DNA from 2 places in the Mycobacterium sp. NGS24 genome. Region 2 is predicted to be linked to the other one. Evidence: predicted binding sites of a transcription regulator. Region 2 holds the regulator's gene; the other holds the start of a gene.
What was found. The regulator LexA, encoded in region 2, represses DNA repair genes until DNA is damaged. The targets are predictions, from matches to a motif close to CGAACANNTGTTCG.
Positions count from the first base shown of each region.

Region 1: the regulator LexA is predicted to act here: its motif matches at 2,972-2,985, upstream of AC5Y6Y_RS06850 (error-prone DNA polymerase).

Region 1 covers NZ_JCALDW010000003.1:280,022-292,250, forward strand. Annotated here, with positions in the region: gene AC5Y6Y_RS06835 (APC family permease) at 1-338, opposite strand, end outside; gene otsB (trehalose-phosphatase) at 366-1,478, opposite strand; gene AC5Y6Y_RS06845 (wax ester/triacylglycerol synthase domain-containing protein) at 1,514-2,758, opposite strand; gene AC5Y6Y_RS06850 (error-prone DNA polymerase) at 2,999-6,292, shown strand; gene AC5Y6Y_RS06855 (response regulator) at 6,252-6,926, opposite strand; gene AC5Y6Y_RS06860 (sensor histidine kinase) at 6,923-8,098, opposite strand; gene AC5Y6Y_RS06865 (sterol desaturase family protein) at 8,196-9,128, shown strand; gene AC5Y6Y_RS06870 (nitroreductase family protein) at 9,139-9,783, shown strand; gene AC5Y6Y_RS06875 (tRNA (cytidine(34)-2'-O)-methyltransferase) at 10,033-10,497, opposite strand; gene AC5Y6Y_RS06880 (hypothetical protein) at 10,604-10,960, shown strand; gene AC5Y6Y_RS06885 (alpha/beta hydrolase domain-containing protein) at 11,088-12,229, shown strand, end outside.
Region 2 covers NZ_JCALDW010000010.1:88,179-100,407, reverse strand. Annotated here, with positions in the region: gene hflX (GTPase HflX) at 1-259, shown strand, start outside; gene AC5Y6Y_RS15115 (acyl-CoA dehydrogenase family protein) at 344-1,504, shown strand; gene AC5Y6Y_RS15110 (LGFP repeat-containing protein) at 1,838-4,171, shown strand; gene lexA (transcriptional repressor LexA) at 4,181-4,897, opposite strand; gene AC5Y6Y_RS15100 (LysM peptidoglycan-binding domain-containing protein) at 5,191-5,697, shown strand; gene nrdR (transcriptional regulator NrdR) at 5,816-6,277, shown strand; gene AC5Y6Y_RS15090 (peroxynitrite isomerase) at 6,288-6,773, shown strand; gene AC5Y6Y_RS15085 (alpha/beta fold hydrolase) at 6,801-7,826, opposite strand; gene AC5Y6Y_RS15080 (proteasome assembly chaperone family protein) at 7,866-8,843, opposite strand; gene AC5Y6Y_RS15075 (trypsin-like serine peptidase) at 8,991-9,710, shown strand; gene sthA (Si-specific NAD(P)(+) transhydrogenase) at 9,714-11,120, opposite strand; gene AC5Y6Y_RS15065 (DUF4192 domain-containing protein) at 11,234-12,229, shown strand, end outside.

The sequences.
Region 1 (12,229 bases), on a different contig from region 2:
ACCACTTTCAGCAGTGTCGCGACGAACAACGACGCCAGGACGCCCCAGGCTATGGATGCCACCACGGCATGGGTGACGCCGACGTAGATGCCGATCCGCTGCCCGAAGGCGGCTGTGGTGTAGGCGTAGGACGCGCCGTTGGTTTTGACGTAACGGGCAGCCGTGGCGAAGACGACCGCCATTACCCCGACGAACAGACCGGCCAGCAGGTAGGCCAGCGGCGCCAACGGTCCCGCGAGCCGGATCACCGCGCCCGGAGTCAGGAAGATGCCGGCTCCGATGATCGCGTTGATCCCGAGCATGACAATGCTCCAGAAGCCGAGCTTGCTGATGCCCACCCTCCCTGTTCCTACGACACTGACCCGTCAACAGCCGAGTCGGCGAGCCAGTTCGTCGGTGAACTCGGCAACCTGTGCGGGACTGTCCAGGGCATACCGGGCGGCGGTGGCGCGATCCCCGTCGTCGTTGTGCCGCACCACAATCGGGATGCCGTCATCGCGCACCGCGTCGAAGGCGTCCTCGTCGGTGATGTCGTCGCCGAGGTAGATCGGCACCAACGGTCCGGATCCTGCCTCGTGCAGATGATCGATCACCCACCGCAATGTCCGGCCCTTGTCCCAGTCCAGGTCCGGGCGCAACTCGATGACTTCACGTCCCGTTGTCACGCGCAGCGCGTCGCGTTGACCGGCGGTGCGGACCGCGGCCGCCACGTCGCCGATCCGGTCGCGCGCGGCGTTGCGGTAGTGCACGGCGACCCCGAAGCGCTTGTGCTCCACCGTGACTCCGGGGATGTCGCCGAGTTTGTCCCGCAGCTGGGCGGCGGCTTGCTCGAGCACCGGGATGGCCGCTGCCGCTTCCTCGTTCTGGTGGTGGGTGCCGTCGGGCGCCGTCAGTTCGAATCCGTGGCTGCCCGCGTACCAGATGCCGGGCAGGCCCACGCGCCGGGCGACATCGGCGAGGTCGCGGCCGCTGAGCACCGCGACCGGACAACGGGCGGCCAGATGTTGCAGTGCTTCGGATGCACCGGGGGCCGGCTCGGCCGTATCCGGGTCGTTCACGATCTCTGACAGCGTGCCGTCGAAGTCGAAGAACACCGCGGGTCGGCTGACGGTGATCTCGCCGATGGCCCGCAGTGCGTCCGCCAACTCGGACATGCGCCGGTCCCCCTTGCGCACGGCTATCTCGGCGAGGTCGGCGACAACGGCGTCGGCTCCGGGTATCGCGTCGCGGCCAAATCCGATCACGAGCGCGAACCCCGCGTCCCGCGCGACATTGACCCGGGAGGCGTCGGATGCGACAACAGCACATCTACCCCGCGGCACGGCCAGTCGCTCGGCCGACTCGATCACGGGGTTCGGCGTGTAGGTAGCGGTGCGAACGCCCGCCTCACGCATGTCGTTCAGTACCGATTCAGCGAGCGGCAGGTCCGTGTCGAAGAGGACCGCGTCGATGCGTCGCGGGTCGATGGTGACCGGCATGTACCCACCCTCTCACGAGGGGGTTGCCGGTCGGGTCAGTGGCGGCGCACTCGCGCCGGTGGCGCGGACGGCCGCCACCGGACCGCGGCGCTGGGAACCGAAGGCCTTTTGCGTGGGCGTTCGAACGGCAGCACCGAGCTCCGGCCGAGCGCCAGCAGACGCGTCGTACCCTGTTCGATGCCGGCGGCAAGCTGCTCCAGCTGGGCGGCCGCCTGGTATTCGGCGGTGACACCGAAGATCAGATCGTCGGCGTAGCTCAGCACTGCGACCCCGGTGCTGAGTTGCGGCCCGGTCGGTGGGACCGGCAGCAGGCGCTGCAGTGGTTGACCCAGCAACTGCAACCGGTGCCGTGGTCCGGGCGCCCCAGTGCTCAACGTCACCGCATCGTGTTTGCGGAACCGAGACACCGATTGAATGATGTTGGTGTACAGCGCCCGTGGTGAACGTGCTGGGTGGGGTTGGACCTGCTGCCTCGACCCGGCGTGCACCGCCTGCAGCTGCCGGACGGGATCCTCGAGATCGACGGGGAGGTAGGTCAGCGTCGGGCCGACGGCCCGCAGCGAGTCCGCCCGGGGTTGCTCACCGCGGCTCACCAGCACGGTGCGGAAGCTTTCGGTGATCGCGGCGACGGCGACGTCGTTGGTGCTCACCCCGAACTTGCGGGCCAACCTGTCGACGGCGGCGCGGGGGACGCGCACCGTGCGATAGTGCCGCAGTGTGTTCGCCGGTCCGGCCGGCGCGGGCCAGGTGCTCGCGGCGGCGGCGACGTCGGCGGCAACCCGTGCCGCGATCTTGACCGCGCCGAACGGCAACTGCCACCAGGTGTCGCCGTCGGGTGGTGAAACCGGAGGCCGGGCAACGGCATCGGTGAAGGCAACGGGATCGCCGTCGTCGCAGAGCCGGGTGAGCAGATGCGCCGGCGGGAGGTCGCGCGCAAGGCCGTGGTGGATCTTCAGCAGGATTGCCCACTGGTTGCCCTCGAGGCGCTCGATGATCCAGCACTCCCACGGCGGGCGGCCGGGCTCCAGCGGCCGCTCCAGGGCGTGGGCGATGGCCCGGAACAGCTCGGCGTCGTCACCGGGGGGAGGCAGGGCGACCCGCTGCAGGTGCGGGGTGACGTCCGAACCCGGCTGAATGCGTTCGCTCAGCAAATTCTCGATGACGGTGTGATCGGGCTTGGTCCCGCGGATGACGGCCACCGCTCCCGTCGCCAGATCTGTGTGCCGGTCGTGTTCTGGGATCCGCAGCGGTCCCACGTGCACCATTGTCGTCGTCGTCATGCCAAGCCCCCACCGATGTCTGCAACAGTTGTACCAGTATCCGAGGGGGATGTGCACGCCGGTAGGTCAGCCAGGTTAAGAATGCGTTTATCAGATAAAGAGGTATTTAACTGGGGCGATATCACCGTAGCGCGTCATGTTCGCAAATTGTTTCGGCGGCGTTCCAAAGGTGTTCCGGTGCGGGTTTCGAACTGTTGGCGACGACGTGACACTCGAACAGATGTTCGATATACTGGTTCGGTGGGATGGCACAACGGGCCGCCGAGTTGGTCGGAGATGGAGCGGGTTCTCGACGGCAAACCGCGCCATGCGGGCCGGCCGGCCGCGGCTGTGCCGGCTGGTGATGCTCCGTTGTCGCAGAAGCGCGGATCGTATTCAGCAAAATCGGACGGGCGCCGGCGCCGGTCGTCGGTCGCATATGCCGAATTGCATGCGCATTCGGCGTACAGCTTCCTCGACGGGGCCAGCACGCCGGAGGAGTTGGTGGAGGAGGCAGCCCGGCTGGACCTGTGGGCGCTGGCGCTGACCGACCACAACGGCCTGTACGGCGCGGTGCGATTCGCTGAAGCGGCCGTCGAACTCGACATGCGCACGGTGTTCGGCGCGGAATTGTCGCTGAGCTGCCAGGCGCGCACCGAGCAACCGGATCCGCCCGGGCCGCATCTGCTGGTGCTGGCCCGAGGTCCCGAAGGGTACCGGCGGCTGTCGCGGCAACTGGCCACCGCACACCTGGCCGGCGGGGAGAAGGGCAAGCTGCGTTACGACCTCGACGCATTGACCGAAGCCGCCGGCGGCCACTGGCACATTCTCACCGGATGCCGGAAAGGTTCTGTGCGACAAGCACTCTCCGACTCCGGACCCGATGCGGCGCGGCTGGCGTTGGCCGACCTGGTGGATCGGTTCGGGGCACATCGGGTGAGCATCGAACTGACCCATCATGGTCAACCCCTCGACGACGAACGCAATGCGCTGCTGGCCGGGCTGGCGCCGCACTTCGGGGTCGGTGTCGTCGCCACCACCGGAGCGCACTTCGCCGATCCGTCCCGGCGCCGGCTGGCCATGGCGATGGGTGCGATCCGGGCCCGGCAGTCCCTGGACGACGCCGAGGGATGGCTGGCACCACTGGGCGGCTCACACCTGCGCTCCGGTGAGGAAATGGCCCGGCTGTTCGCGCACTTGCCCTTTAGGGGCACTGACGCGGTGACCGCGGCCGCCGAACTCGGCGAGCAGTGCGCGTTCGGGCTGGCATTGATCGCGCCGCAGCTGCCACCCTTCGACGTACCCGAAGGGCACACCGAGGACAGTTGGCTGCGCGCCCTGACCATGGCGGGTGCGGCCGATCGCTACGGACCGGCCGATCGGGCGAAAAGAGCATACGACCAGATCGAGCACGAACTGAAAATCATTGCCCGACTGAGTTTTCCGGGTTACTTCCTGGTGGTGGACGACATCACCCGGTTCTGTCGAGAAAACGACATCCTGTGTCAGGGCAGGGGATCGGCGGCCAATTCCGCGGTCTGTTACGCCCTCGGGGTGACCGCTGTCGACCCGATAGCCAACGATTTGCTGTTCGAGCGCTTCCTCTCGCCCGCCCGCGACGGCCCGCCCGACATCGACATCGACATCGAGTCCGACCAGCGCGAAAAAGTCATCCAGTACGTCTACGACAAGTACGGCCGGGATTATGCCGCCCAGGTAGCCAACGTCATCACCTACCGGCCGCGCAGTGCGGTGCGCGACATGGCGCGCGCGCTGGGTTTCTCGCAGGGACAGCAGGACGCGTGGAGCAAGCAGATCAGTCACTGGTCGGGGCAGCCCGCCGATATCGAGGGCATTCCCGAGCAGGTGGTGGACCTGGCCAACCAGATCCGGAACCTGCCGCGGCACATGGGTATCCATTCCGGCGGCATGGTGATCTGCGACCGCCCGATCGCCGACGTGTGCCCGGTGGAATGGGCGCGCATGGCGAACCGCAGTGTGTTGCAGTGGGACAAAGACGACTGTGCGGCAATCGGTTTGGTGAAATTCGATCTGCTGGGTCTGGGCATGCTCTCGGCGCTGCACTACGCGCGGGATCTGGTGGCCGAGCACAAAGGCATCAATGTGGACTTCGCCCGGCTCGATCTCTCCGAACCGGCGGTGTACGAGATGCTGTCGCGGGCCGATTCGGTGGGCGTGTTCCAGGTGGAGTCGCGCGCGCAGATGGCTACGCTGCCGCGGCTGCGGCCGCGGGTCTTCTACGACCTGGTGGTAGAAGTCGCGCTGATCCGGCCCGGGCCCATCCAGGGCGGGTCGGTGCATCCCTACATCAAACGTCGCAACGGTGTCGACCCGGTCGTCTACGATCACCCGTCGATGGAACCGGCATTGCGTAAAACGTTGGGAGTACCGCTTTTCCAGGAACAGCTGATGCAGCTGGCGGTCGACTGCGCCGGCTTCTCGGCCGCCGAAGCCGACCAGTTGCGGCGCGCCATGGGCTCCAAGCGCTCCACCGAACGCATGCGACGGCTGCGCGACCGGTTTTACGACGGCATGCGCACCTTGCACGGGGCGCCGGACGAGGTGATCGAGCGGACCTACGAAAAGCTGGAGGCGTTCGCCAACTTCGGTTTCCCGGAAAGTCACGCGCTGTCCTTCGCGTCGCTGGTGTTCTACTCGTCGTGGTTCAAGCTGCACCACCCGGCGGCGTTCTGTGCGGCGTTGCTGCGCGCCCAGCCGATGGGTTTCTATTCGTCGCAGTCGCTGGTGGCTGACGCGCGCCGGCACGGCGTGCTGGTGCACGGTCCAGACGTGAATGCCAGCCTGGCTTTCGCGACGCTGGAGAACGCCGGGCTGGAGGTCCGGTTGGGGCTGGGGGCGGTCCGCCACATCGGCGAAGACCTGGCTGAGAAACTGGTCGACGAGCGAAAAACCAACGGCCCGTTCATCTCCCTGCTGGACCTGACCACTCGACTGCAATTGAGCGTCCCGCAGACCGAAGCGCTGGCGACGGCCGGCGCGCTGGGCTGTTTCGGGATGTCCCGGCGTGAAGGGTTGTGGGCGGCCGGGGCCGCGGCCACCCAACGGCCGGACCGGTTGCCCGGCGTCGGCTCGTCCTCACACATCCCCGCGCTGCCCGGAATGAGCGAACTGGAGCTGGCGGCTGCCGACGTGTGGGCCACCGGCGTCTCCCCGGACAGCTATCCGACGCAGTTCCTGCGGGCCGACCTCGACGCACTGGGGGTGGTGCCCGCCGCCGCATTGGGGGAGGTGCCCGACGGGGACCGGGTGCTGGTCGCCGGCGCGGTGACCCATCGGCAGCGGCCCGGCACCGCCCGGGGGGTGACGTTCGTCAACCTCGAGGACGAGACGGGCATGATCAACGTGCTGTGCACACCGGGGGTGTGGGAACGCCACCGCAAGCTGGCCCACACCGCGCCGGCGCTGCTGATCCGCGGTCAGGTCCAAAACGCCAGCGGCGCAATCACTGTCGTGGCCGATCGGATCGGCCGCATCACTTTGGCGGTGGGCTCGAAGTCCCGGGATTTCCGGTGAGTTTGTGCTGGTGCGCGAGCACCACCGCGTGGATACGGTCGCGCACACCGAGTTTGGCCAGGATGCGCGACACATGCGTCTTGACCGTCTCCTCGCTGACCACCAACTCCGCGGCGATCTCGGCGTTGCTGTGGGCCTCGGCGACCAGCAACAGCACCTCGTACTCCCGGGCGGTGAGGGAGGCCACTGCGGCGGGAGTGGGCACCGGTGCCAGCGAGTCCGCGACCCGGGCGGCCAGTCGGCGGGTCATCGCGGGATCGATGACGGAGTCGCCGCGCGCCACGATCCGGATGGCGCCCACAAGTTCCTCCGGCGGAAGGGATTTCAGCAGGAAGCCACTGGCCCCGGCCTGCAGTGCCTGCGCCAGCACCGTCTCGCTGTCGTAGGTGGTCAACATCAGCACCCGGGTGTCGCCGGCCGAGACGATCGGGGCGATGGCCGCGATCCCGTCGAGTTTGGGCATCCGCACATCGAGCACGCACACGTCGGGACGAAGTCGCAACGTCTGCTCGATCGCGGTGCGCCCGTCGCCGACATCGGCGACGCACGAGGTGTCGGGATGCGCGTCGATGATGGCGCGTAGTCCGGCACGGAACACCGCATGATCGTCGGCGATCAGCACGCGGATGGTCATGGCGTCGCGATCGGCAGCGACACCATGGCGCGCCATTCGTTCTGGCCACCGCATTCCAGCCTGCCGCCGAACAACTCGGCGCGGCGCCGGATCCCGTCCAGGCCATGATGCAGCGAATCACCGGAATAAGGTTGCACAGCAATGGGATTGGTTTGCACAATCTCGAGCCGTGCACCGGCCCGGCGCACCTCCAGACGGGCGGTGCCATCGCCGTGGCGCAGCGCGTTGGTGAGGAGTTCCTGCACGATCCGATACACCGTCACGTCCAGTGACGGCGGCAAGACCAGCGGGTCGGTGGGCAGCACGAGTTCGACCGTAAGGCCCGCCCTGCCCACCGACTCGACGAGTTCGTCGATACCGCCCAGGCCGGGCTGGCGGTCGCCGGCGTCGTGTCGGCCGTGCAGCAGGTCGAGCTGGCGGCGCAGATCCACCATCGCGGCCCGGCTGGAGGATTCCACCGCCGACAGGGATTCGGTGACCGCGGGCTGGCCGCCCGCCAAGGCGATCCGGGCCGCACCGGCGTGCACGCCGATGGCGCTGACGTGATGGGAGATCACGTCATGCAGGTCGCGCGCGATGGCTTCGCGCTCGTCGGTCAGTGCCCGTTCCAGCGCGAGGCGCTGCTCCTGAGCACGCAACCGGTCGCGCTGTTCGAGTTCGGTGACGTAGATGCCCCCGGTCGCGGTGTACCGGCCCACCAGCCAGGGCACGAACCCGTTGGACCCGGCGATGATCACCAGCAGCCGCCAGTCGTCTCGGCCGGCTGCATTGAGGATCGCCGCCCATCCCACCGCCCCCACCAACAGCGGAACGATCACCAGCGAAACCCGAGTGGACAACCAGGCGCCGGCGCGGAACCCGGCCACCAGGATGCCGATATCGCTGACACCGGTGGCCCGGCCGTGGTGGTAGAGCAACAGGCACGCCAGCAACCTGGTCACGACCTGCGTCACGGCGACCAGGGCCACCGAGGCGGGCGGACCGGCCAGGGCCAGGTCTGCCGCCGCCAGCAGCCCCGCCACTGCCGTCGCGGCAACCGGCGCTTCGCCGTAGATCCCCGAGACCAGAAAATAGGTGACGTCGACCGCGGCGGCGATCACCCCCACCAGCAGCGATTGACGCGTCAACGACCGGCGCACCTGTTCCAGCGGCAGGTCGGCGGTGCGGGCCATGGGAGGCCACACTACCGCTGCGCATCCCCCACGAGAGGGATGCGCAATCGCTCCGGTGCGCGATGTCTGGCCGATCGATTGTTCATAGCGTGGCGGCATGCAAGCCACCACCATGCTGATCCTCGCGACGGTTCCCGCCTTCGTGCTGTTGTCGTTCCTGGAATGGGTCGACGTGCGCCGCGACCCCGCCGAGTCGGCGTTCTCGGCGCGCGACACCGCCGGCAACTGGGCGACCTATCTGCTCAACGCCACCTTCAGAATCCTCGGGCACTACGTGCTGCCGTTCTCCACGATCGTCGCGGCCGGCGCGCTGACCCCGCTGCACCTGTCGCCGCGGCACTGGTGGGTGTGGGTGGCGTGCCTGGTGGTCACCGACTGCTGCTACTACTGGGCCCACCGCGGCGATCACCGCATCCGGCTGCTGTGGGCCGCGCACAGCGTGCATCACTCGAGTACGCATTTCAACATCTCGACCAACCTGCGGCTGCCGTGGTTCCACCCGGTGTCCTACGCCGTGCGCAGCATGGCCTGGCTGCCGGCCGCGCTGCTGGGATTTCCGGCATGGATGATCTTCCTGGTCAACACCGCCGGTTTGGTCTTCCAGATCCCGTGCCACACCGAACGGATCGGAAAGCTCTGGCGGCCATACGAATTCCTGTTCAACACCCCGTCACACCACCGGGTGCACCACGGCTCCAACCCGGCCTACCTCGACAAGAACTACGGCGGTGTGTTCATCATCTGGGACCGGTGCTTCGGTAGCTATGCCGAGGAGGTCGAGCCGGTGCGTTACGGGCTGACGCACCGCATCGACACCGACAATCCGGTGAAATACAACTACCTGGAGACGGTGTCGCTGATGCGCGACGTATCGCACGCCGAGTCGTGGCGGGGCCGGTTCGGCTACATGTTCGGGCCGCCGGGTTGGACCGAATCGCGGGTGCCCGCGCGACTTCTGGAGAATTACGCTCGGAGTCCCGGAACCCGTTGTGGCAGTTCGACGGTCGTGGCCGACGATCAGCGCGGGTAGGGTGCCCCACATGACCCTCGACCTGACCGTGGACGAAGTCCTGCGCACCACCCGCTCGGTCCGTAAGCGCCTCGATTTCGACAAGCCGGTGTCGCGCGACGTGCTGATGGAGTGCCTGGAGCTGGCGCTGCAGGCACCGACCGGTTCCAATTCGCAGGGCTGGCAATGGGTTTTCGTCGAGGACGCGGACAAGAAGAAGGCGATCGGCGACGTCTATCTGGCCAATGCCCGCGGCTACCTCAGCTCGCCGGCCCGCGAATACGCCGAGGGCGACACCCGCGGCGAGCGGATGGGTCGGGTGCGTGAGTCAGCGATGTACCTCGCCGAACACATGCACGAGGCGCCGGTGCTGCTGATCCCGTGCATCGAGGGTCGCGAGAACAAGTCGCCGCTGGGCGGTGTGTCCTTCTGGGCGTCGCTGTTCCCGGCGGTGTGGAGCTTCTGCCTGGCGCTGCGGTCGCGCGGGCTGGGCTCGTGCTGGACCACGCTGCACCTGCTCGGTGACGGCGAGCGCCAGGTCGCCGACGTGGTCGGCATCCCTTACGAGGACTACAGCCAGGGCGGCCTGTTCCCGATCGCCTACACCAAGGGCACCGACTTCCGGCCCGCCAAGCGGCTGCCGGCCGAAAGCTTGACGCACTGGAACAGCTGGTAACCGTCGGGGGACGCGTCTGTCCCCTATTTGGTGGACACCGGATTCGTCTCCCGGTATCTCCCATCGGAGGACACCGCCGGGGACCCGAGTCGGGCAGTCTCAATGACAACGAGTTACACCGAAGTCGGCATCACCGCCGACACCCCTCAAAGCTGTGGCATGTTTCTCTGCCCCCAGAAACATGGCCACTTGGAAGCAGGCCCGTGTTCGCACGGGCCTGCTTCTGCTTGTGGCCGGCAAATTCGAGAGTTACACGGCACCGGAGTAGCCGTGCTGGCGCCACGCCTCGTAGACGGCGACGGCCGCGGCGTTGGACAGGTTCAGGGACCGCCGCCCGGCCAGCATCGGAATCCGCACCTGCTGGGTGATGTGCGGATCGGCCAGGGTTGCCGCGTCCAGCCCGGTGGGTTCGGGCCCGAACATCAGCACATCACCCGGCAGGTAATCGACCGCGGCGAACGGCGTGCCGGCCGCAGCGGTGAAGGCGAACACCCGCGCCGGCGACAACGCCGCCCACGCCGATTCGAGCGATGTGTGCACAGTGACGGACGCCAGGTCGTGATAGTCCAGCCCCGCCCGCCGCAGTTTCGGCTCGGACAGGTCGAAGCCCAGCGGCTCGACCAGATGCAGTTCGCATCCGGTCGCCGCCACCGTCCGAATGGCATTGCCCGTGTTCGGCGCAATCCGGGGAGAAAAGAACAGCAGCCGGAACATGCGTCGATCATGGCAAATTTCGTCGGCTGTCTTTTCGCAGAAGTGGGTAAACAACGCGTTAGCTCGTTGTCAGATCTGCATCGGTATCTAGTCGAAAGGGCGTCAAATGGCTCGTCACGAGGGCGGCAGGTGGGACGTAGGTGTCAAGAAGGGCGACGTTTATGTTGCGCGTATCTCCGAGGACGACGAAGGCCTATTCGAGGATCTGATCTCACCCGACGAAGCGCGGCATTTGATCGATCTGCTGACGAAGTACGCCGACAAGGCCGACGAATACGACCCTGACAAAGACGACGACAAAGACGACGACGACGACGACAAAGACGACGACGACGACAAAGACGACGACGATGACGATGACGACGATGACGATGACGATGACGATGACGATGATGACGACGACGACGATGAAGACGAAGACGATGATGACGACAAGAAATCGAAGAAGAAGAAGTCGGATTAGGGTCAGCTGCTGCGCCGGGTGACACCGGCGCAGCTTCTGCTCACCAAGAACTCTTTTAGAACTCTCCAAGGCCCCTGCAGAAATCTCGGTGTCAAGCAAGCCGACACCGAACCAGGGGGCACCGAGAATGACCGTCGAATCAGTGCAGGTGAACAGCGTCTACCCGCACACCGACAGCCGTTACGAGAACGTAGAGGCCACGGTTACCTTCGCCGTGGACCCCGCCCACCTGGCCAACGCGCGCATCGCCGACCTCGAGCTGGCCGCCCGCGACGCCGACGGCCTGGTCCGCTACGACGCGGACCTGCGCCTGATCCGCCCGGTCGACGGCGGCAACGGCAAGCTGCTGTTCGTCGTCCCCAACCGCGGCGTGCCGACCAACGCCCCCTGGCTCAAGGGCGGCTTCCTGCTCGACCGGGGCTGGACGATCGCCTCGTGCGGCTGGCAGTGGGACGTCCAGCGCGGGCCGGCCACCCTGGGCCTGACCGCGCCGCAAGCCGATGTCGAGCCCGGCTTCCTGCGCCTGGAGTGGCGCTCGGACAGCGTCAAGGACGACCACGTGCTCAGCTTCACCGCGCCCGAGATCGAGTCCATCCCCGGCGCCGACGTGCTGTTCAGGTTCACCGATTACCCGACCGTCGACGTCGACGACCCCCACGCCGTGCTGACCGTGCGCACCGCACCTGACGCCGAGCCGACCGTCATCGACCGGGACACCTGGCGCTTCACCGACGAGACCCATGTCGCGCTGGACGGCGGATTCCAGCCTTTCCGCTGGTACGAGCTGACCTACCGCACCGCGCTGGCCCCGGTCGCCGGCACCGGCCTGCTGGCCATCCGCGACATCGTCAGCCACCTGCGGGCCGACGGCATCGAGCACACCTTCGCCTACGGCGTCTCCCAGGCCGGACGGCTGCTGCGCCAGTTCGTCTCCGACGGTCTGAACGTCGACGAGGCCGGACTGCAGGTCTTCGACGGCGTCTTCAGCGACTTCGCCAGCGCCGCCCGCGGCCAATTCAACCAGCGCTACGCCCAACCCTCCGCCCCGGGCGGCAGCGGTCGCGGCAGCAACGACCCGCTGAGCAACGCCGATCTGCTGGCCGTGCAGCGCGCCCTCGGCGGGGTGCCGAAGACCATCTTCACCAACAGCGCCACCGAGTACTGGCAGGGCGACGGCGCGCTGGTCCACGTCGACCCGCACACCGGCCAGGACCTGCCCGAGGACGCCGACGTGCGCACCTACCTGCTGGCCGGCACCGACCACTTCGG
Region 2 (12,229 bases):
ACTGCCCGGCGCGATGTTCGTCTCGGCCCGCACCGGCGACGGGATCGACGCTTTGCGGAGCCGGATGGCCGAACTCGCGGTGCCGACCGACACCGCGGTGGACGTGGTGATCCCCTACAGCCGCGGCGATCTGGTGGCGCGGGTGCACTCCGACGGGCGGGTGCAGCAGGCCGAGCACCAGACCGACGGCACCCGTATCCAGGCCAGGGTCCCGGTGGCGCTGGCCGCCGCCCTTGCGGAGTTCGCGGCACGCGGCTGACGACCTCCGGCACCGACCAACCACCCGGTTGGTATATGTTGGGGAAAGAGACACACATCTTTCCGACATCCGGAGGCCATACGCATGGGTAGCGCCGTCAAATACCAGCGCACGCTTTTCGAACCCGAGCACGACTTGTTCCGGGAGTCTTACCGGGCCTTCCTGGACCGCCACGTCGCTCCCTACCACGAGGAATGGGAGAAGGCCAAGATCGTCGACCGCGGCGTCTGGCTGGAGGCCGGCAAGCAGGGCTTCCTGGGTATGGCGGTGCCGGAGGAGTACGGCGGCGGTGGCAACCCCGACTACCGCTACAACACGATCGTTACCGAGGAGACCGTGGCCGGGCGCTACAGCGGTCTCGGATTCGGCCTGCACAACGACGTGGTGGCGCCCTATCTGCTGAAACTGACCAACGAAGAGCAGAAGCAGCGGTGGCTGCCCAAGTTCTGCACCGGCGAGCTGATCACCGCGATCGCGATGACCGAGCCGGGCACCGGCAGCGACCTGCAGGGCATCAAGACCCGCGCCGTCAAAGAGGGTGACCACTACATCCTGAACGGGTCGAAGACGTTCATCACCAATGGAATCAACTCCGACCTGGTGATCGTGGTCGCCCAGACCGACCCGGAGAAGGGCGCCCAGGGATTCAGCCTGCTGGTCGTCGAGCGCGGCATGGAGGGCTTCGAGCGGGGCCGCCACCTGGACAAGATCGGTCTGGACGCGCAGGACACCGCCGAACTGTCCTTCACCGACGTCAAGGTGCCGGTGGAGAATCTGCTGGGCGAAGAGGGTCTGGGCTTCATCTATCTGATGCAGAACCTGCCGCAGGAGCGGATCAACATCGCCATCATGGCCGCTGCGGCGATGGAGGCGGTGCTGGAGGACACCGTGCAGTACGCCAAGGAGCGCAAAGCATTCGGCAAGCCGATCGGCAGCTTCCAGAACACGCGGTTCCTGCTGGCCGAACTGGCCACCGAGGCCACCGTGGTGCGCATGATGGTGGACAACTTCCTGGCCCTGCACCTGGAGGAGAAGCTGACGGTCGAGCAGGCCGCGATGGCCAAGTGGTATTCCACCGAGAAGCAGGTTCACCTGATCGACCGGTGCCTGCAGCTGCACGGCGGATACGGTTACATGCGCGAATACCCGGTTGCCCGCGCGTATCTCGATGCTCGCGTGCAGACCATTTACGGTGGCACGACCGAGATCATGAAAGAGATCATCGGCCGCAGCCTCGGCGTCTGACGGTCGGCGGCCGCAGGCCGCGATTTCGATGTGGAACGTTGACCGGATCGAGCCCTAACGTAGCGTCGGTCCGTGCGAAATGCGTATCCGCTGCGCTCGGTCGAGACGCAGGTGCCGCTCTCCCATCTCTCGCGACACGGGCGCGGCCCGGCATCATTTCGACGTCGGGTCGATAACCGTTTCCGTAATATCTACAATTTGACTTCGCATTTCTCGTTCGCTAGAGCAAAGTTATGCGAGCCCGGCAACGATGCAGGTCGTAGCTGGGGAATGGCCCACGGCGGGCGATCCGCCGGCTCGCCAGGTGGGCAGGGGCATCGGCTGGGAGGCTTGGTGGACGGGCGGAGAGGGCAATTGAGCAAGCTGGTCGGTCGGGCGCTGCTCGGCTTGGCGGCTACCGCGCTGGCTGTGACGCTGCTGGCGCCGACCGCTGCGGCGTCCCCGATCGGCGACGCCGAGGCGGCCATGATGGCCGCGTGGGAGAAAGCCGGTGGCGACACCTCGACGCTGGGCGCCCGCAAGGGCGACGTCTATCCGATCGGGGACGGCTTCGGGCTGGACTTCGACGGCGGCAAGATGTACTTCACGCCTGCCTCCGGCGCGAAGTTCATGTTCGGCCCGATCCTGGAGAAATACGAATCGCTGGGTGGTCCCGCGGGTAGTGACCTGGGTTTTCCCACCATCAATGAAGTGCCCGGCCTCGCCGGACCGGACAGCCGGGTCAGTACCTTCGCCGCCAGCGACAACCCGGTGATCTTCTGGACGCCCGACCACGGTGCGTTCGTGGTGCGCGGCGCCCTGAACGCGGCGTGGGACAAGCTGGGCAGCTCCGGCGGCGTGCTGGGCGCCCCGATCAGCGATGAGACCTACGAGGGCGAGGTGACCTCGCAGAAGTTCACCGGCGGTGAGGTGTCCTGGAACCGCAAGACCAAGGAGTTCACCACCAATCCGGCGAACCTGGCCGAACAGCTCAAGGGTCTGCAGGTGGCGATCGACCCCACTGCCGCCATCAACATGGCGTGGCGCGCCGCAGGTGGCGCTGCCGGACCGCTGGGCGCCAAGAAGGGTAGTCAGTCGCCGATCGGCGGGGACGGCATCGCCCAGGAGTTCGACGGCGGCAAGATCTTCTTCAGCCCGGCCACCGGCGCCAACGCGGTCGAGGGGCCGATCCTGCAGAAGTACGAAGCAGTCGGTGGTCCGGTGAGCAGCGACCTGGGCTTTCCGGTCGCCAACGAGGCCGACGGCGGCATCACGCCCGCCAGCCGTGTCGCTGTGTTCTCCGCAGCTGACAAGCCGGTGATCTTCTGGACGCCCGAACACGGCGCTTTCGTCGTGCGCGGAGCCATGAAAGCCGCCTGGGACAAGCTCAAGGGGGCCACCGGCAAGCTCGGCGCCCCGGTCGCTGACCAGACGGTGGACGGCGACGTGGTGTCGCAGAAGTTCACCGGCGGCAAGATCTCGTGGAACCGCGCCAAGAACACGTTCACTACCGACCCGGCCAACCTCGCGCCGCTGCTGTCCGGCCTGCAGGTGTCGGGGCAGAACACCCCAAGTAATTCGGCGTCGGCGCCCGCGGGCAAGAAGTTCACCTTCCACTGGTGGTGGCTGATCGCGGCCATTCCTTTGCTGCTGCTGGTGCTGATGACGGTGTTGGTGGTGTCGGGTTTGCGTCGGCGCCGCGCCGCAGTACCGGATGCGCCGGTGTACGACCGCGACCGGGACCTCGGTGTGGAATACGACCCCGGTGCCGATGACCGCTGGCCGCATGAGGAAATCGATTACGGTTCCGAGCGTTTCCCGCCCGTCGACCAGCATGTCGAGGCAGAGGCGGACGCAGACCCCACCGCCGGCCGGGTCAGCTGGTCCAGAGCGGGGGCCGTCCCGCAGGCCGGCTCCGAGCAGGGTGTTGACGACGACGAATACGGCCACGTTGCCGAAGAGCATTTCGATCCGGACGGGTCGGCGGAGTTCGAGGAGGAAGACCCCGACGCGGTGGGCACCACGCCCATCCCCGTCGTGTCGCGCGGCGCTCTTGGTGAACTCGCCGAGGAGGAGCCGGTCGTGCCGGAGACAGTCGCGCCGGACGATTTCGCGCCGGAGGTGTCGGTGCCGCAGACGAATGCGCCGTACCTGCCGGTCCCGGACGTGCCGGAGTTCGAGGAAGTGCCCGAACCCCTGGACGTTCAGGAGAGCCCGGAACCCCCGGAGTTCGTGGAGTACCCGGAAACGGAGCCGGCCCGGCCGTCCAGCGAGGATTATGCGGACGCGTTTTACCCGGTGACCGAGCCGGGGCGCAATGCGGACGACGAGTCACCCGATCTCGCCTCACCGCCGGATGCCGTCGCGGTTCCCGAGCTGCGAAAGGGTCGACATGCCGCAGCGGACCCGGCCGGGTATGCCGTGGAACCTGACACGCCGTTCGGGGCCGCCCCGCAGGTCCAAGCGCCGACCGCCGCGCCAGCAGGCAGCGCCGCGGTGCGCCCGACCATCCATCTGCCGCTCGACGACGACCCGTACCGGGCGCCGGACGGCTATCCCATCAAGGCCAGTGCCCGGTTCGGGCTGTACTACACGCCCACCAGCGCGCTGTACCACGACACCCTGGCCGAGATCTGGTTCGCCAACGAAGACGCCGCGCGCGCCAACGGTTTCGTCAGAGCCGATTGAGGATGCGCGCTACACCTTGCGAATCACGGTGACGACCTTGCCGAGCACGATCGCATCGTTGCCGGGAATCGGATCGAACGCGGGGTTGTGCGGCATCAGCCACACTTGACCGCCCGCTCGCTTGAACGTCTTCACAGTGGCCTCGCCGTCGATCATCGCCGCGACGATGTCGCCGTTGTCAGCGACATTCTGCTGGCGGACGACGACCCAGTCGCCGTCGCAGATGGCGGCCTCGACCATCGACTCACCCACCACCTTGAGCAGGAACAGCGTCCCTTCGCCCACCAGCTCGCGGGGCAACGGGAACACGTCTTCGACGGCTTCCTCAGCCAGGATCGGGCCGCCGGCGGCAATGCGCCCCAAGACCGGGACGAAAGTGGGTTCCGGCAGGGCGTCCGAGCCGATGACATCGGTACGGGGCACTGCCGCATCGTCGGCACCGCGCACGTCGACGGCGCGCGGGCGATTCGGGTCGCGCCGCAGATAGCCTTTGCGCTCCAGGGTGCGTAACTGGTGGGCGACCGACGAGGTGGACGTCAGGCCCACCGCGTCGCCGATCTCGCGGATACTCGGCGGATAGCCCCGCGTTGTCACCGAGGTACGGATGACCTCGAGGATGGTGCGCTGCCGCTCGGTCAGCGTTACATCGGCCGCAGGTGGCCGGCCTTGTGTCGCTTTCGCACTACCCGGGCCGAAACCGGCCGCGGTGTCGTTGCTGTCGCTCATGGATCTGAATGTAACCGCACCAGGCTCAAAATTCAAACATGTGTTCGACCGGGCGTGTCATCGCCCAGACCACAGCCGAAATCTGCGGAAATAAAGTGAATCACAAGTGTGTAACTTCCGCGTGGTCGGGGTATCTGATAGTCACCCAGCTGGTTGCACCGACAAATCCTTGTCGGTGGTGAGGTCTACCGTTTTGCTCGTGCGACACGCGTCGCTCAAATGTTCGGGTTTCGAACACGTGAGCGACTATGGTCGAACACACGAGCGATAAGTAGTCGACCGGAGGGAACGGCATGACACTCATCTACGCGGGTCCGCACCGCAGCGGGAACACGCAGGGCCACCTGAACAGGCCTGTTGGGCGGCCGGTGCGCCAATATCCCTCGTACCGCGCCGGCCAGGGTGGATCCAGCAGACCGGGGCCCGCACGCCCGGGTGTGGCGCCCGTTCGCTACTACGGCACCGGCGTCACGCGCTCGACGGTCGCACATCGCAGACGCCCGGTGAGCGTGGCCACCACGATCGGACTGGCCCTGCTTGCGGGCGTCATCACCGTGTGGCTGGGGCTGATGGCGAACTTCGGCAGCATGGTCAACGACGGCGCGGCCGAGTCGGCGCCGCAGGTGCCCGCCGCCCTGGCGGTCGTGCGGGTGGAACCGGGGGAGTCGTTGCAAGACCTCGCTGCCCGGGTGGCGCCCGGCGCGCCGGTGCGCGACGTCGTGGAACGGATTCGCGACCTGAACGCACTGGATTCCAGTGCGGTCTCGGCGGGTCAGACCCTGATCGCCCCGATCGGCTGAGCGAGCACCCGCCCGATCGGTGGTTGCCCGGGTCAGCGTTGGCCCGCTACGGAGCACGCAGGTACTGTCGGGGTGTTCTTCTACCCGGATACCAGTCGGTACGGCAAAGGAGCGGCTCTTGCACTGCCCGTTCTGCCGGCATCCCGATTCGCGGGTGATCGACTCGCGAGAAACCGATGAGGGCCAGGCGATTCGCCGTCGTCGCTCGTGCCCGGAATGCGGACGCCGGTTCACGACGGTGGAGACCGCGGTGTTGGCCGTGGTCAAGCGCAGCGGCGTCACCGAGCCCTTCAGTCGCGAGAAGGTGATCAGTGGCGTCCGCCGGGCCTGTCAGGGGCGCCAGGTTGACGACGATGCGCTGAATTTACTTGCCCAGCAGGTGGAGGACGCGGTGCGTGCCGCCGGCCCCGAGGTCCCCAGCAACGAGGTCGGCCTGGCCATTCTGGGACCGCTGCGCGACCTCGACGAGGTGGCCTACCTGCGGTTCGCCTCCGTCTACCGGTCCTTCTCGTCGGCCGACGATTTCGAGCGCGAGATCGAGGCGCTGCGCGCGCACCGCAACGTTTCGACGTCCGGCTGACCGCACCCCGATGGGCGCCGAACTACATCCTGATCTGCATGCGCTGGCGCCGTTGTTAGGTACCTGGGTGGGCCGGGGCGCGGGGGAGTATCCGACGATCCAGCCTTTCGAATACCTCGAAGAGGTTGTCTTCGCCCACGTCGGCAAGCCCTTCCTGAGCTATGGACAGAAGACCAAGGCCCCCGCCGACGGCAAGCCGTTGCATGCCGAGACGGGCTATCTTCGGGTACCGCAGCCCGGTCACGTGGAGCTGGTGCTGGCCCATCCCAGCGGCATCACCGAAATAGCGGTCGGCACCTACTCGGTGACCGGTGACGTCATCGAAATCGATGTGGCGACAACCAGTATCGGACTGACGCCGACGGCCAAAGAGGTCAGCGCCCTGGGGCGGTCGTTGCGGATCGCGGGGGACGAGCTGTCGTACTCGCTGCAGATGGGTGCGGTCGGGCAACCCCTGCAACACCATCTGTCCGCCACGCTGCGCCGACAGCTGTGACAGCCGCGCCGGCTCGCGGACGCGAACTCAGGTGGCGCTGCGCTCGTCGGCACCCATCGCGTTGAGCACGGCCACCCGGGTGTCAGTCGGACCGCTCACGGTTCCCTCGCCGCCGCCGGTGCGAAGCAACTCGCGCAGCGCGGCCTGGTCGTAGTCGGGGGGCGCGGTGGTGTCGATGAAGCGCTGGACGAGGTCGAGGAAGCGGGCCGGGTCGTCGTGAAACGGAAAGTGCGCGGCGTTCTCGAAGATTTCGAGTTGGGACCCCGGCATTGCGGCGTGCGCCATGTACGCGTGCTGGACCGGGATGACCGAGTCCTTGCGGCCCCAGATGATCTGCACCGGAATCGCCTGGGTCAAATAACATCGGTCCAGCATGGTGACGATCTGGCCGCGCCAGTCGACGACCGCCCGCAGGGTGCGGGTGAACGCCGCCGAAGCGGTCGGCTCCGGGAGATCGTCCAATATCCGCAGCATGTTCGGCAGATCCTGGCCGATAGCCGTCGACCCGAGCGCCAGACCCGCCAACCGGCCCAGCAACTGCACCGCCGGCAGCACCAGCGGCAGGCGCAGCAGCGCCAGCGCCTCGGCGCCCATCGGCAGCGACGCGAACCGCAACGCGATGTTGACGTCCTTGGTGACGCCCCCGGCGCCCACCAGGATCAGGCGCTCGACCAGATGGGGGAACTGGTAGGCGAACTGCATGGCCACCCCACCGCCCAGCGAGTGGCCGATGATGGTGACCCGCTCGATGTCCAGCACGCTGAGCAGGTCGCGCATGCCGTTGGCGTACGCCGCGGCTGAGTAGTCGGCGCGCGGTTTGTCAGATTTGCCGTGGCCCAACAGATCTGGGGCGATGACGGTGAACCGCTGGGCCAGTTTGGCGTGGATACCGGTCCACGTCGTGGAGTTGTCGCCGATGCCGTGGATCAGCAGGATCGCCGGGCCGGATCCGGCGATCCGGAACGCCCGCTTGTAGCCGTGGATGGTGCGGAACTGCAGCGACGGGGTGGTCACTTCCCGCACCGGGCGAAGATTGCGTTTTCGCTCGGTCATGTCGCCAACCTCGTCGTCGGGCCGTTAAGGCGTTCGGGACTAACTCGAATCGTCGTCGTCGTGCTTCTTCTCCGCCTGCTGAGCCAGAAAGCGCTCGAACTCGGCGCCCAGCTCGTCGCCGCTGGGCAGTTCCTCGTCACGTGCCAGCAAGGATCTGTTTTCCTGAGCGTCGATGAACGCATCGTACTGGCGCTCGAGCGCGGTCACCACTTGAGCGACTTCCGCGCTCGCCTGGACCTGTTCGTCGATCTTGGTCCGGATCTCAGCGGCCGCCTCGGCCAGCGCCTCCACCGGCAGATCCAGCGATCCCGTCTTCGCCACCTGCTCGAGCAGAGCCTGCGCGGCGGCCGGGTAATCAGTCTGGGTGAGGTAGTGCGGGACGTGCACGGTGAAGCCGACCACCTCGTGGCCGTGTTGCGCCATCCGGTATTCCAGCAGGTTGGACGCGCTACCCGGGACCTGGATCTCGGAAATCCACGGCTGGAAGTCGGCGATCAGCTCGGCGTTGTTCGAGTGTGCGGTCATCGTGACGGGCCGGGTGTGGGGGACGGCCATCGGAACAGTGCCCAGGCCGATCGTCTGCCGCACGCCCAGGCGTTCGGCCAGCAGTCGCACCGCGGTGATGAACCGCTCCCACTTCAGGTCCGGTTCCATGCCGGCCAGCAGCAGAAACGGGGTCCCGACGCTGTCGCGCAGCGCGTACAGGCTTAATTCGGGATCGTCGTACTTGGTGAAGTGGTCGGTCTTGAAGGTCATCATCGGCCGCCGGGAGCGGTAGTCCAGCAGCTCGTCGATCGCGAATGATGCGACCAGTTCGGTGTCCAGCACCTCTTTGAGGTGGGCGGCGGCAAGCCGAATCGCGTGACCGGCGTCGGAGAACCCCTCCAGGGCGTGGACCAGCACCGGACCGCGGCCGTCGGATGCCGATAACTGAGGTGCCGGGAACTCCAGCTCGTACATGCCGGGTTGTCCGGGCTGGTATTCCTGCGCCTCGCCTGGGTCGTGATGGTCGGACATTGAGCGTGCCTCCTTCCGGGATTCGCGCGCGGGCCTCTCTAGGTTGCCCTAACCAGTCTTCCTCAATCGACGCCGCATCTCTCAGAACGCAGTCGGACCGGTTTCTATTCGCTTGCCGGTCCCCTCCGGTCGGGCAGGATGGGACCGATGCGCGCAGTGACGGCAACGATCAGCCTGGCGGTGATTCTTGCGTCCTGCGCCGCGCACGAGGGCGCTCATGTGGCGCCGGACCCGCGGGTGGGTGCGGTTTTCCGGGACGGCGGCAATCGGCACGGGTGCAGCGGTTCGGTACTGCACTCGGCGAGCGGTGACCTCGTGCTGACCGCTGCGCATTGCCTGCTGGGCCCGACGAAGACGACCTTCGTTCCGGGTTTCAGTGGTGCCCCCGGGCCCGCCGACGTCTGGACGGTCGACGCGGTGTACTTCGACCGACGCTGGACTGGCAGCCGGGACCCGCGCGCGGACTACGCGATCGCCCGGGTGAGCGGTGCGCGCGGGACGGTGGAGGGCCGTGCCGGCGCGGCCCTGAGCCTGGGGACCTCCCCGCTGCCGGGCACCCGGGTGAGTGTCACGGGCTATCCCGCGGGCGTGGGTGGCGGTCCCATCGGCTGCCAGGGCACCTCCGGCGTCACCGGGAGCGGATTCCCCTCGTTGCCGTGTGCCGGGCTGGTCGGCGGAACGAGCGGCGCGCCCTGGGTCGACGGGTCGAAGGTCGTCGGGGTGGTCGGCGGTCTGGAGGGTGGCGGATGCACCGAAAACCTCTCCTACAGCGCGCCTTTCGACGAGAACATCGCACAACTGCTCGCCCGCGCCGAAGCCCGCGGTCCCGGCGACGTCGCACCAACCGACTACGACGACCACTGCTGAGATTTACCGCAAGAACTGGCTGAGCGCGCGCATCTTGTTGGTCACGTCCAGCGCGGCGACCTTGTAGGCCTCGGAGAACGTCGGGTAGTTGAAGACGGCGTCGACCAGGTAGTCGACGGTTCCACCGCACCCCATGACCGCCTGCCCGATGTGCACCATCTCGGTGGCGCTGGTGCCGAAGATGTGCGCGCCGAGAATCTTGCGGTCGCGGGTGGACACCAGCAACTTGAGCATGCCGTAGGAGTCGCCGGCGATCTGGCCGCGAGCCAGTTCGCGGTACCGGCACACACCTACCTCGTAGGGGATGGATTCCTTGGTCAGGTCCACCTCGGTGGCGCCGACGTAGGAGATCTCCGGGATGGAATAGATCCCGATCGGCTGCAGCGCAGTGATGCCGTCGGTCGGTTCCCCGAACGCGTGGTAGGCGGCCAGCCGACCCTGGTCCATCGAGGTCGCCGCCAGCGCCGGGAAGCCGATTACATCGCCCACCGCATAGATGTGTTCGACCTTCGTCTGGAACTGGTCGTCGACGAAAATCCTTCCGCGATGGTCGGTTTCGAGTCCCGCGTTCTCCAGGCCGAGGCTGGCGGTCTGTCCTTCCCGGCCGGCGGAATACATCACGGTCTCGGCGGGTATCTGCTTGCCGCTGCCCAGGGTGGTGACGGTGCCCGAGGAGCCGACGTCGACGGCGGTGACCTCCTCGCCGAAGCGGAAGGTGACCGCCAGGTCGCGCAGATGGAACTTCAGCGCTTCGACGATCTCCGGGTCGCAGAAGTCCAGCATGGTGTCGCGCTTCTCCACCACCGTCACCTTGGTGCCCAGCGCCGCGAACATCGACGCGTACTCGATGCCGATCACGCCGGCGCCGACGACCACCATGGAGGCGGGCAGCGAACGCAGATCGAGGATGCCGTCGGAGTCCAGCACCCGGCTCTCGTCGAACTCGACCCCGGACGGGCGCACCGGTTTGGTGCCGGTGGCGATGACGATGTAGTCGCCGCTGACCGTGACCCGCTCGCCCTGCGCGTCTTCCTCCACCAGCACGGTGTGCGGGTCGATGAATCGGCCGTGGCCCAGGACCAGGTCGATACGGTTGCGCATCAGCTGCGAGCGGACCACGTCGACCTGCTTGGTGATCACGTGCTGGGTGCGCGCGAGCAGGTCGGCCGGGGTGATCTTGTCCTTGACCCGGTAGCTGGCGCCGTAGAGTTCGCGCTGGCTCATGCCGGTGAGGTAGACCACGGCCTCCCGCAAGGTTTTCGACGGGATGGTGCCGGTGTTGACGCAGACTCCGCCGACCATGCGCCCGCGTTCCACGATCGCCACGGACTTGCCCAGCTTGGCCGCCGCGATGGCGGCTTTCTGTCCGCCGGGTCCGGAGCCGATAACGACCAGGTCGTATTCGCGCATGGAGGTCATGGGATAGACGATAAGGCCCACAGTCCAGACTTTCTCCACAAGCGCGGCGCTGAATCACGTTGCGCGAGCGCGGACTGACGGTGTCAGTCGTCAGCGTTGTGGTCATGACGAAGCATCGAGAAGACTTTCAACTGAATCGGCCCGGCGCGTTGATCGCGGCCCTACCCGCCATCCTCGGTTTCGTGCCGGAGAACTCGTTGGTGTTGGTGTCGCTGGAGGACGGGGGACTGGGTGCGGTGATGCGTGCCGACCTGGCCGACGACCTGATCGAGCGGGTCGATCAGCTTGCGGAGGTTGCCGCCGCGGCGCGCCCGGACGCCGCGATCGCGGTGATCGTCGACGACGAGGGTGCGCATTGCGCGGTGTGCAACGAGGAGCATCAGCGGCTCTGTGCAGCGGTCGCCGCGGCCTTGGCCCGTTACGACATCGACCTGTACGCGGCGCACGTGGTCGACGAGATCGCGCGCGGCGGACGGTGGCACTGCGTCGATTCCTGCGGCAAAGGCGGCGAGATCGACGATCCCTCGGCGTCGCCGCTGGCGGTGGCGGCGGTGGTGGACGGCCGGCGGCTGTACCGGCGGCGTGCCGATCTGCAGGCGGTGATCGCCCCGGACGTAGCGCGCGGTGCGACGCTGCTCGCGGCCCTGAAAGACGCGGAGAGCGTGCGCGAGAAGGCGGTTCGAACCGATGCGGCCGCCTGTTGCCGAGCCGAGGTGGAGAAAGCGCTGGCGGCCGCGGCCCAGGTGCTCGACGGCGAACTGCTCTCGGATGCCCAGATCGCCGAGCTCGGTTGCGCCTTGAGCGATACCCGGGTGCGGGACACGCTGTATGCCCTCGCTGTTGCGGAGAGCGCCGACGCGGCCGAGTCGTTGTGGTCGGTGCTGGCACGGCTGCTGCCACCACCTTGGCGGGTGGAGGCCCTGGTGCTGCTGGCCTTCAGTGCCTACGTGCGCGGTGACGGGCCGCTGGCGGGTTTGTCGCTGGAGGCGGCACTGCGCTGCGACCCGGACCATCGGATGGCGGGCATGCTGGACACCGCCTTGCAATCGGGGTTGCGGCCCAACGACATTCGCAGATTGGCAGGCACCGGTTACCAGCTG